DNA from 2 places in the Halomonas sp. R57-5 genome. Region 2 is predicted to be linked to the other one. Evidence: predicted binding sites of a transcription regulator. Region 2 holds the regulator's gene; the other holds the start of a gene.
What was found. The regulator FliA, encoded in region 2, starts transcription of late flagellar genes. The targets are predictions, from matches to a motif close to CTAAAGTTNNNNNNNNNNCNGCCGATA.
Positions count from the first base shown of each region.

Region 1: a site for FliA is predicted at 806-832, ahead of HALO_RS04340 (flagellin N-terminal helical domain-containing protein). Genes of this name have one in related genera too.

Region 1 is NZ_LN813019.1:960,278-962,726, forward strand. It holds gene HALO_RS04335 (flagellin N-terminal helical domain-containing protein) at 1-654, shown strand, start outside; gene HALO_RS04340 (flagellin N-terminal helical domain-containing protein) at 903-1,790, shown strand; gene HALO_RS04345 (glycosyltransferase) at 2,062-2,449, shown strand, end outside.
Region 2 is NZ_LN813019.1:4,851,520-4,856,777, forward strand. It holds gene HALO_RS22130 (sensor domain-containing diguanylate cyclase) at 1-367, opposite strand, end outside; gene HALO_RS22135 (OmpA/MotB family protein) at 391-1,065, opposite strand; gene HALO_RS22140 (motility protein A) at 1,071-1,892, opposite strand; gene HALO_RS22145 (RNA polymerase sigma factor FliA) at 1,933-2,634, opposite strand; gene HALO_RS22150 (flagellar protein FlhE) at 2,661-3,089, opposite strand; gene HALO_RS22155 (hypothetical protein) at 3,115-3,681, opposite strand; gene flhF (flagellar biosynthesis protein FlhF) at 3,678-5,258, opposite strand, start outside.

The DNA.
Region 1 (2,449 bases), 1.1 Mb from region 2:
GGCGGCCTTGACCAAATCAACGACAACCTGCAGCGTATTCGTGAGCTAGCGGTACAGGGTGCCAACGACACCAACGCCAAAGAAGACCGTGCTGCAATTACTACCGAGATCAACGAACGTTTAGCAGAGATTGAACGTGTATCGGGCAGCAACAACTTTAACGGCACTAATCTGCTAAACGTTGCAAGTGGCGCTGGCGCGACTCTTAATATTCAGGTTGGTTCCAACACTGAAGCTGAAGATGTTATTAGTGTTAATAGGCTTGATGCCACGGTTAGCGGACTTGGTTTAGAAGACACTGTATCTGGTGCTACAGCAGTGACCGCTGGCGAATTTACAGTTGCAGATGCTTCAGGTGCAGGTGCCACTCACGAAGAGTTCAAGACTTTAGTTGATGCGGTTGATAGAGCAACTGAGTCGCTGGATACCAGTCGTGCAACCTTGGGTGCTACTCTGAACCGTTTCGACTCGGTGATCGATAACCTGGCGACGACGTCTACCAACCTTTCTGAAGCTCGTTCACGTATCGAAGATGCCGACTACGCAGTAGAAGTGTCTAACATGACGCGTGCGAATATTCTCCAACAGGCGGGTACTTCTATGCTGGCACAGGCTAACCAGACGCCGCAGTCTGTATTGTCTCTKCTGGGCTAATCCTTTAGCCAGTAATGTCAAAAGAAAGTAACGACGGGGCCAGTAGGCCCCGTTTTTATTTAAGGCAGATATCCAAAATTCGATGTTAATAAGCAGTTGTCGCATCAATCAGATGAGTTACAGTAGTTTACATAAAAAAGAACGGTTTTTTCTAAAGAAGTTGGTGGGGAGGCCGTTAATTATAATAACGGCAACGCAAGTGCCGCTAAGCAGGCCACAAGGCCAGTTAAATTTCGAGGAGCACTCACATGTCTGTAATCAACACCAACATTACGGCCCTGATTGGCCAGAACAACCTGTCTAACTCTCAGTCTATGCTGGCCAAAGCGCAAGAGCGTTTGTCTTCTGGCCTGCGCATTAACAGCGCCTCTGACGACGCTGCTGGCCAAGCCATCGCCAACAAAATGACTGCCCAAATCAAAGGTATGGATCAGGCTAGCCGTAATGCTAGCGACGGTATCTCTCTGGTACAGACCATGGAAGGCGGTCTTGATCAAATCAACGACAACCTGCAGCGTATTCGTGAGCTAGCGGTACAGGGCGCCAACGACACCAACGCTACAGAAGACCGTGATGCGATCGTTACCGAGATCAACGAGCGCCTAGCTGAAATTGATCGCGTAGCTGGCAGCAACAACTTTAACGGTACTAACCTGCTAAACGTAGCAAGTGGTGCCGGCGCTACCCTTAATATTCAGGTTGGCTCCAATACTGAAGCTGAGGACGTTATTAGCGTTTCTAGACTTGATGCCACAGTTGATGGCCTGGATCTAGATACCGCCAGCGGCGGTGTAATTGCTGATGCGGGTAACGGAATGGAGTTTACGCTCCAAAGTGGTGGTAGTGTTGCACATACTGACTTCAAGGCTTTAGTAGATGCAGTTGATACTGCCACTGAAGCGCTAGACACCAATCGTGCGACTCTTGGTGCTACGCTTAACCGTTTTGACTCAGTGATCGATAATCTGGCGACCACTTCTACCAACCTTTCTGAAGCCCGCTCGCGCATCGAAGATGCGGACTATGCGGTGGAAGTGTCTAACATGACACGCGCCAACATCCTTCAGCAGGCCGGTACCTCCATGCTGGCACAGGCTAATCAGACGCCACAGTCTGTATTGTCTCTGCTGGGCTAATACCTTAGTCGGTATGATGCAAGAGAAAGTATCGCGGGGCCAAKAGGCCCCGTTTTTTTGCCTGTAGACTCAGTAATTACATTGTAGTTAAGTCATGAAAAAATAGAAATTGTTAGCCATCGATAATTAAGCCCCTTTTTCTTGCTTGCCCCACCTTTAAGTTAGTGCTGATCGAGAGAACACCTACCTAAATACTGGCGGATTCGCGCCTTTGCTCACTGCCCTAGCACAGTAAGCTAGGCACATTGCCATTTTTCCTGTGAGCCGCTTCATGGTTAAGCAAACTCAAGCATCCGCTACTCAAAAACGCAGGCCCCGCATACTTTGGGCCAATCCCTTTTGCTTGTTGGATACCTCCAGCGGCGCCAGCATGACCGTGCGTCAAATGTTGCTGCAACTGGTGTCTCGTGGTTATGACGTTCAAGTGCTGGGCGCGACCGTATTCGATAACCCAAAGGGAATGGGGCGGCTTAAAGAAAAATTCTCTGACCTGAGCGCTCATCTACACCAATTGATAGAAGCTGAAGATGGCGCGCTCACGCATAAGTTGGTGGTGAGTTATAGTCACAATCGAAATCATTTGACGACGCATGAAGAAGGGCTTTGGTATAGTCAGTACCTCTACATGCTGGATTCTTTTAAGCCGGATGTTGTGTGGT
Region 2 (5,258 bases):
CTTCCGCTAAGCGCATCAGCCGCTCATTGACGGTGCAGAGCAAGCGGCGCTTACCCTGGGGATTTAGTGGTTCAATCTCGACGATAACCTGCTCGCCTACCCGGTAAGCATGGAGCTGAAAACGCACGTTGCTATGCTTGGAACGAATAAACACTAGCGGGCCGGAAAGCCGCTGCTGCCCGTGCATTTCGCGACGCACCCGCTGGCTTAGCCGTTTCCCCAACACACAGCCAAGGGTGAGCTGCCCATTTTCAGGGCGCTCAACACCGGTTAAGCGGGTTAAGTTAGTGCTACTGGCTTGGATGCGTCGACAATCAGCATCTAATACCAGCAGGGCACCAAACGACTGCAATCGCGGGTGGTACATGGACACAAACGTGGCCTCGCAATCTATTCACCCTCGACCTGCTGTCTTAGCAGCAGCTCTACGCGCCGGTTGGCAGCTCGCCCATCCGCGGTTGCGTTCGGTTCCATGGGTTGGGTATCGGCATATCCGACGGCCCGCATACGTGAAATATTGAACCCTTGGCGCTCTAAGTGCCTCACCACGGCGATTGCCCGCGCTGATGAAAGCTCCCAGTTCGAGGGGAAGCGAGCCGTTGAAATCGGCACGCTGTCGGTATGCCCCTCCACCGATATCTGGCCATCAAAATTCGTCAGCACACCGATAAGGCTTTCAACCACGCCTCGCCCTTGGGGGGTTAGTACCGCTTGGCCGCTGGGGAATAGCAGGCTGGTATCAATCCGCAGCGTCACCCCTTCGCGGCCTTGCGAAACGCTGACTCCAGGAATATCAAGCCCGTCAAACTGCGGCTGCACCCCAGCGTGGCGGGGCTGAATCCCGGTGGCTAGAGACGCCAGCGGCAATGATGATACCGCGCTGGCCGAACGCATGAAAGCAGTATCAGCCGCTTCACCGCCGCCCGGCGGCGTCAGTGAAAGCAGCAGTACAAAGAGCGTGATCAGCAGCGTCAATACATCCAGATAGCTGGTTAACCAGCCCTCTTCACCATCGCCTGGCGACGGCGTCATTTCCAGCGCGTGGCGTGTATCGCGGTCTAGCATCGGGCCTACCCCTTGGCCGCCGAACTCACCGACGAGTCAGGCCTGGGTTTGACGCTGTTATCACGAATTTCATCGTGGTAGTTAGCCACAAAGGAGTTGAGTGTCTCTTCGATAAACGACGGCAGGCGACGCTTGGTAATCAGCGAAATACCTTCCAGCACCATGTTCATGGTAATCAGTCGCTCTTCGGTGCGGCGCTCTAACTTCACCGCAATCGGTTTAAACACTAAGTTGGCGAGTAAAATGCCATAGAAGGTAGTCAGCAGGGCCACCGCCATGCGCGGCCCAATCACCTGCAAGTCGCCTGCATCCATGACTTCCAGCATATTGACCAGCCCTACCAGGGTACCGATCATGCCAAACGCAGGCGCATAGGTGGCCATGGTGCGAAATATTTGTGCCTCGGCATGCTCACGCGCTTTAAGGCGGGCGATGCGCCAGCGCAACATGTCAAAAATTTCGTCCTCTTTGGTGTTGGCGATCACCAGTTGGATCCCGGTGCGCAGAAACGGATTGCGGGTATGCTCCAACTCGCGCTCGACCGCGCGCACATCGCCTTTAAACCACAGCCGTGACATATCGACCAATTCGCGGATATCGTCACGCATATAGGTATTTTCGCGCCGAAATACCAAGCCCACCAGCCGTACGACACGCAGCACCTCTTTCAGCGGATAGCTGATAAAGGTCGCCGCCAGGGTACCGGTCACCACGATGGCCAGACCCGGAAAATTGATAAAGCTTTCAGGGGACTCTGCGGTTAAAAACAGCACGCTCACCAACAGCAGTATGCTGGCAAATATGCCTATCAGCGTCGAAGGATTCATCCACGGCTCCTTGCCGGTCACAAGTGAGTAAAAAGAGGTGTTATGCCGAGTCGTGTAAGCGAGCGCGTAAACGACTTACGGCCTGGCTGTGTAGTTGAGAAACGCGTGACTCCGTTACGCCCAACACAGCCCCTACTTCCTTGAGGTTGAGTTCTTCTTGGTAGTACAGCGCCATAAGCAACTTTTCACGCTCTGGCAGCGCTTCAATCGCATCAATCAGCGTTTGCCGCTGCTGTCCATCCAGCAACTGCTCGAACGGTGAATTGCCCAGTTCATGACTGATAGGCTCGCCGCCATCGGCGACTAGCTCTTCAAACGGCAATAGCTGGCCGCTGTTGGTGTCGTTAAGGAGCTGCTGATAGTCGCTCAGCGGCATCTCTAGGTGGTGAGCAATTTCGTGCTCTTCCGGCGCTCGCCCGAGCTGCTGCTCTAATTGGCGAACGGCGCGGTCAACCGCCCGCGCTGAGCGGCGTACGCTGCGCGGCAGCCAGTCGCGGGTGCGCAACTCGTCCATCATCGCACCGCGAATACGTTGACTGGCAAAGGTCGCGAAGGTGGCTCCCTGGGTAGCGTCGAAGCGCCCCAGCGCTTCCAGCAGCCCCACCATCCCGGCTTGAATAAGGTCGTCGAGCTCAATACTCGCTGGCAATCGAACCTGTAGCGTCAAGGCCTGACGTCGCACTAATGGCATGTATTGAGTCAACAGCTCATTTTGTTTAATTCTGCCCTGTGCTGTGTACATATTCTCGCCTCGCGGCTATCCAGCCTTCACTGATAATTCACAATCATTTGCAATCCCTGCACCCGAACAGGCCGCTGACCTGGACGTAAGGCGAAGCGAAAATGCAACGGCGCATCGGCGTCTCGTCCCGCTAGCGCGGTAGTAGAACCCCGCATACCCGTTAACGCAACGCACTGCTCAGGATGGCACAGCCAAGCGTTTAAGTGCGCACTGGGGGGGTAGMGAAACTGCCACTGTATACGCCCAAGCTGGCCTGACTGCAGGCTGGCGACGTCGGGTGGGGTGGCCGCCTGACTACTGCTTGCCCGATCACTCATCGCCKCCATCAGTCCCGGTATCTGAGTGCTCCAGCTACCGGGCGCTGCCTGGGCGCTCCCCGTTAAACCTGCCCATAGACACCCTGTCAGCAGCGCCGCGATCAACGGCAGCCGCCCTGTTAACGGCCAGCTTAGCATGCTTGGTCTCCTTGGCAGAGTGCGCTCATCGTGCAAGTACCAGTAACTCCATATTTAAGTAGTAATCAGCAGCCTCACGCAAGTTATCGAGTAGCCCCTGGCGCGGCAAGTGCGGCTCATGGAGTGCCAGCAAACGACGCGGCCCACCACCCTCATGCAACTGGCGCAACGTACGGAACATGGTCGCAAACGCATCGGCATCGCTACTAATCCACAGCGCCCAGCGGCTGTATTGGTCGCTCAGTTGCGCAAGCTCAGACGTTTCCGCCATGACGATGCGAATATCCCAGTCATCAGGCTCACCGGCCCAGTTTCGACCTAGCGTTGACCACTGCCCCAGACGTGCTTTGACCTTACTCACCTGAACTACGCCGCGACCGGGCAGCCCAACTACTATAAGCGGAATTTTGGGCCTGGGCGGCGCCACCGTCCTGGGCTCTTCCAGCGCCGCTCGCGTCGGCGTTGATAGGGGTGAAACGTGTTCGGCCACAGGTTCTGCCGCCGCAACATCAACCGCCCCCTCAGCCTGCTGCTGTTGGCGCTGCAGGTTTGCCCACTTGCGCAGTCCCGAGGCTTGATCTTGTTCGCTCACGCCACACCCTCTCGACTCACACTGCCCATTTGACGAATCGCATCCCGCGCCATAAAGGCGTAGACCAGCGCATCAAGCATACCGGTATCGCGGCGGCGACGGCTGGCGCCTAGTAGGTTGAGCAGATCGCCGCGCAGCGTCTGCGCCTCCTCATCATCGGCAACATCGAGATGCCCAGCGACCGACGCCACACCGCTGGCCATTAACAGCCGTACTTCGGCATTGAGATCACCGCTATCGGCCTCTTTTAACTGCTGCCACGCGCGCCGCGTCAAGGCGGCCAAGCCTTCACTTTGCAGCTGTGTTAACAGTAGCGAGAGCACCTCAGCCCCCAGCCGTGCAGGGGTTAGCCAGTAGCGGCGCGCTACCACTTTGGCACTTTCCGGGTCGCGCACTTCCCCGTACCAGGCGAGCAGCGCAGTGCCACTGGCGTCCTCAACCTCGGCGTAGACCGTCCAAAGTTGCACCGATTGGCCACGAAAACGCACGCCTACATGATGCGTTAGCACACTGTCATCAAACAACTGACGGAGGGTCTGGCGCTCATGGTGAAAGAGTACCCTATGACTGGGGGCTACTTGGCTGACCCAGGTCAAATGCTCGGCTTCCAGCCAGACGAGCGCCTCCGGTTCGGGAAAGCGCGGCAGTAGGTGTACCGCGACGCCGGTTGACTCTGACAGCGCGGCTAAGCGCGGCTGCCATCCCGCGACGTGGCGATGCTGCAGCCAGGGTAGCGCCAGCCAGGCGCCATCTGTGTCCAGCCCTATGTCCGGCATTGCCCAGTCGCAGCCGCGCTCATTGCGCCGCGCCGACCACGCCATCCCTAAGGTGGTTTCCGCCGCGGGATAGCCGGCGAGCAGTGCGTCCAAACGCTGTTCCTGCACACGGCTCGGCAGCGAGGCTAGGTTCCAGGTCTCTTCTAGTTCTGCAAAACCGGTGACGCGTTGGCGCAGCCTCGCCAGTAGTGATGACAAGCGACGCCCTTGGCCCAGTACATCCCGGGACCAGCGCGGCATTGCCATCGGGGCTTCAGCACTGTGGGCCCGTTCACGCTGCGGCGTTGCCGTGCTTAGCGCCTGATCGACTAAAGCGTCGGGAGTGGCAATGGCCATATCTTCGGGCACCTGCTGGCCATTGGAACCAAACAGCACACGCATCCCGTGACGCATAATAATATCTAGCACTGGCGCCAGCCGCCCCGCTTCATCCTGCTTGGTAATAATACAGTCATCGAGCTCTGCGCCCGCCGCTCGCGCGGCTTGGCGATAGCGCAGCACGACTTCTTCGAGGGTTTCTGGCTGGCTGGCAGCATTCAGCAGCAATACCAAGCGCACTCGCGAGCGTCCGCCCTGGAGGTGGGCGATCTGTTCAATCACCCGCTGGTCACGCTGACTCATGCCCACGGTGTCGATAATCACCCACTGCTTGCCCTGCAAGCGGCCCAGCAAATCGTCGATGGGCTGCTCGGCATCCAGCGCGTACATCGGCGTATCCAGCAAGCGCGCATAGATGCGCAGCTGCTCGTGGGCACCAATCCGGAAGCTGTCGGTGGTCACCAGCGCCACCGGGCGCGTACC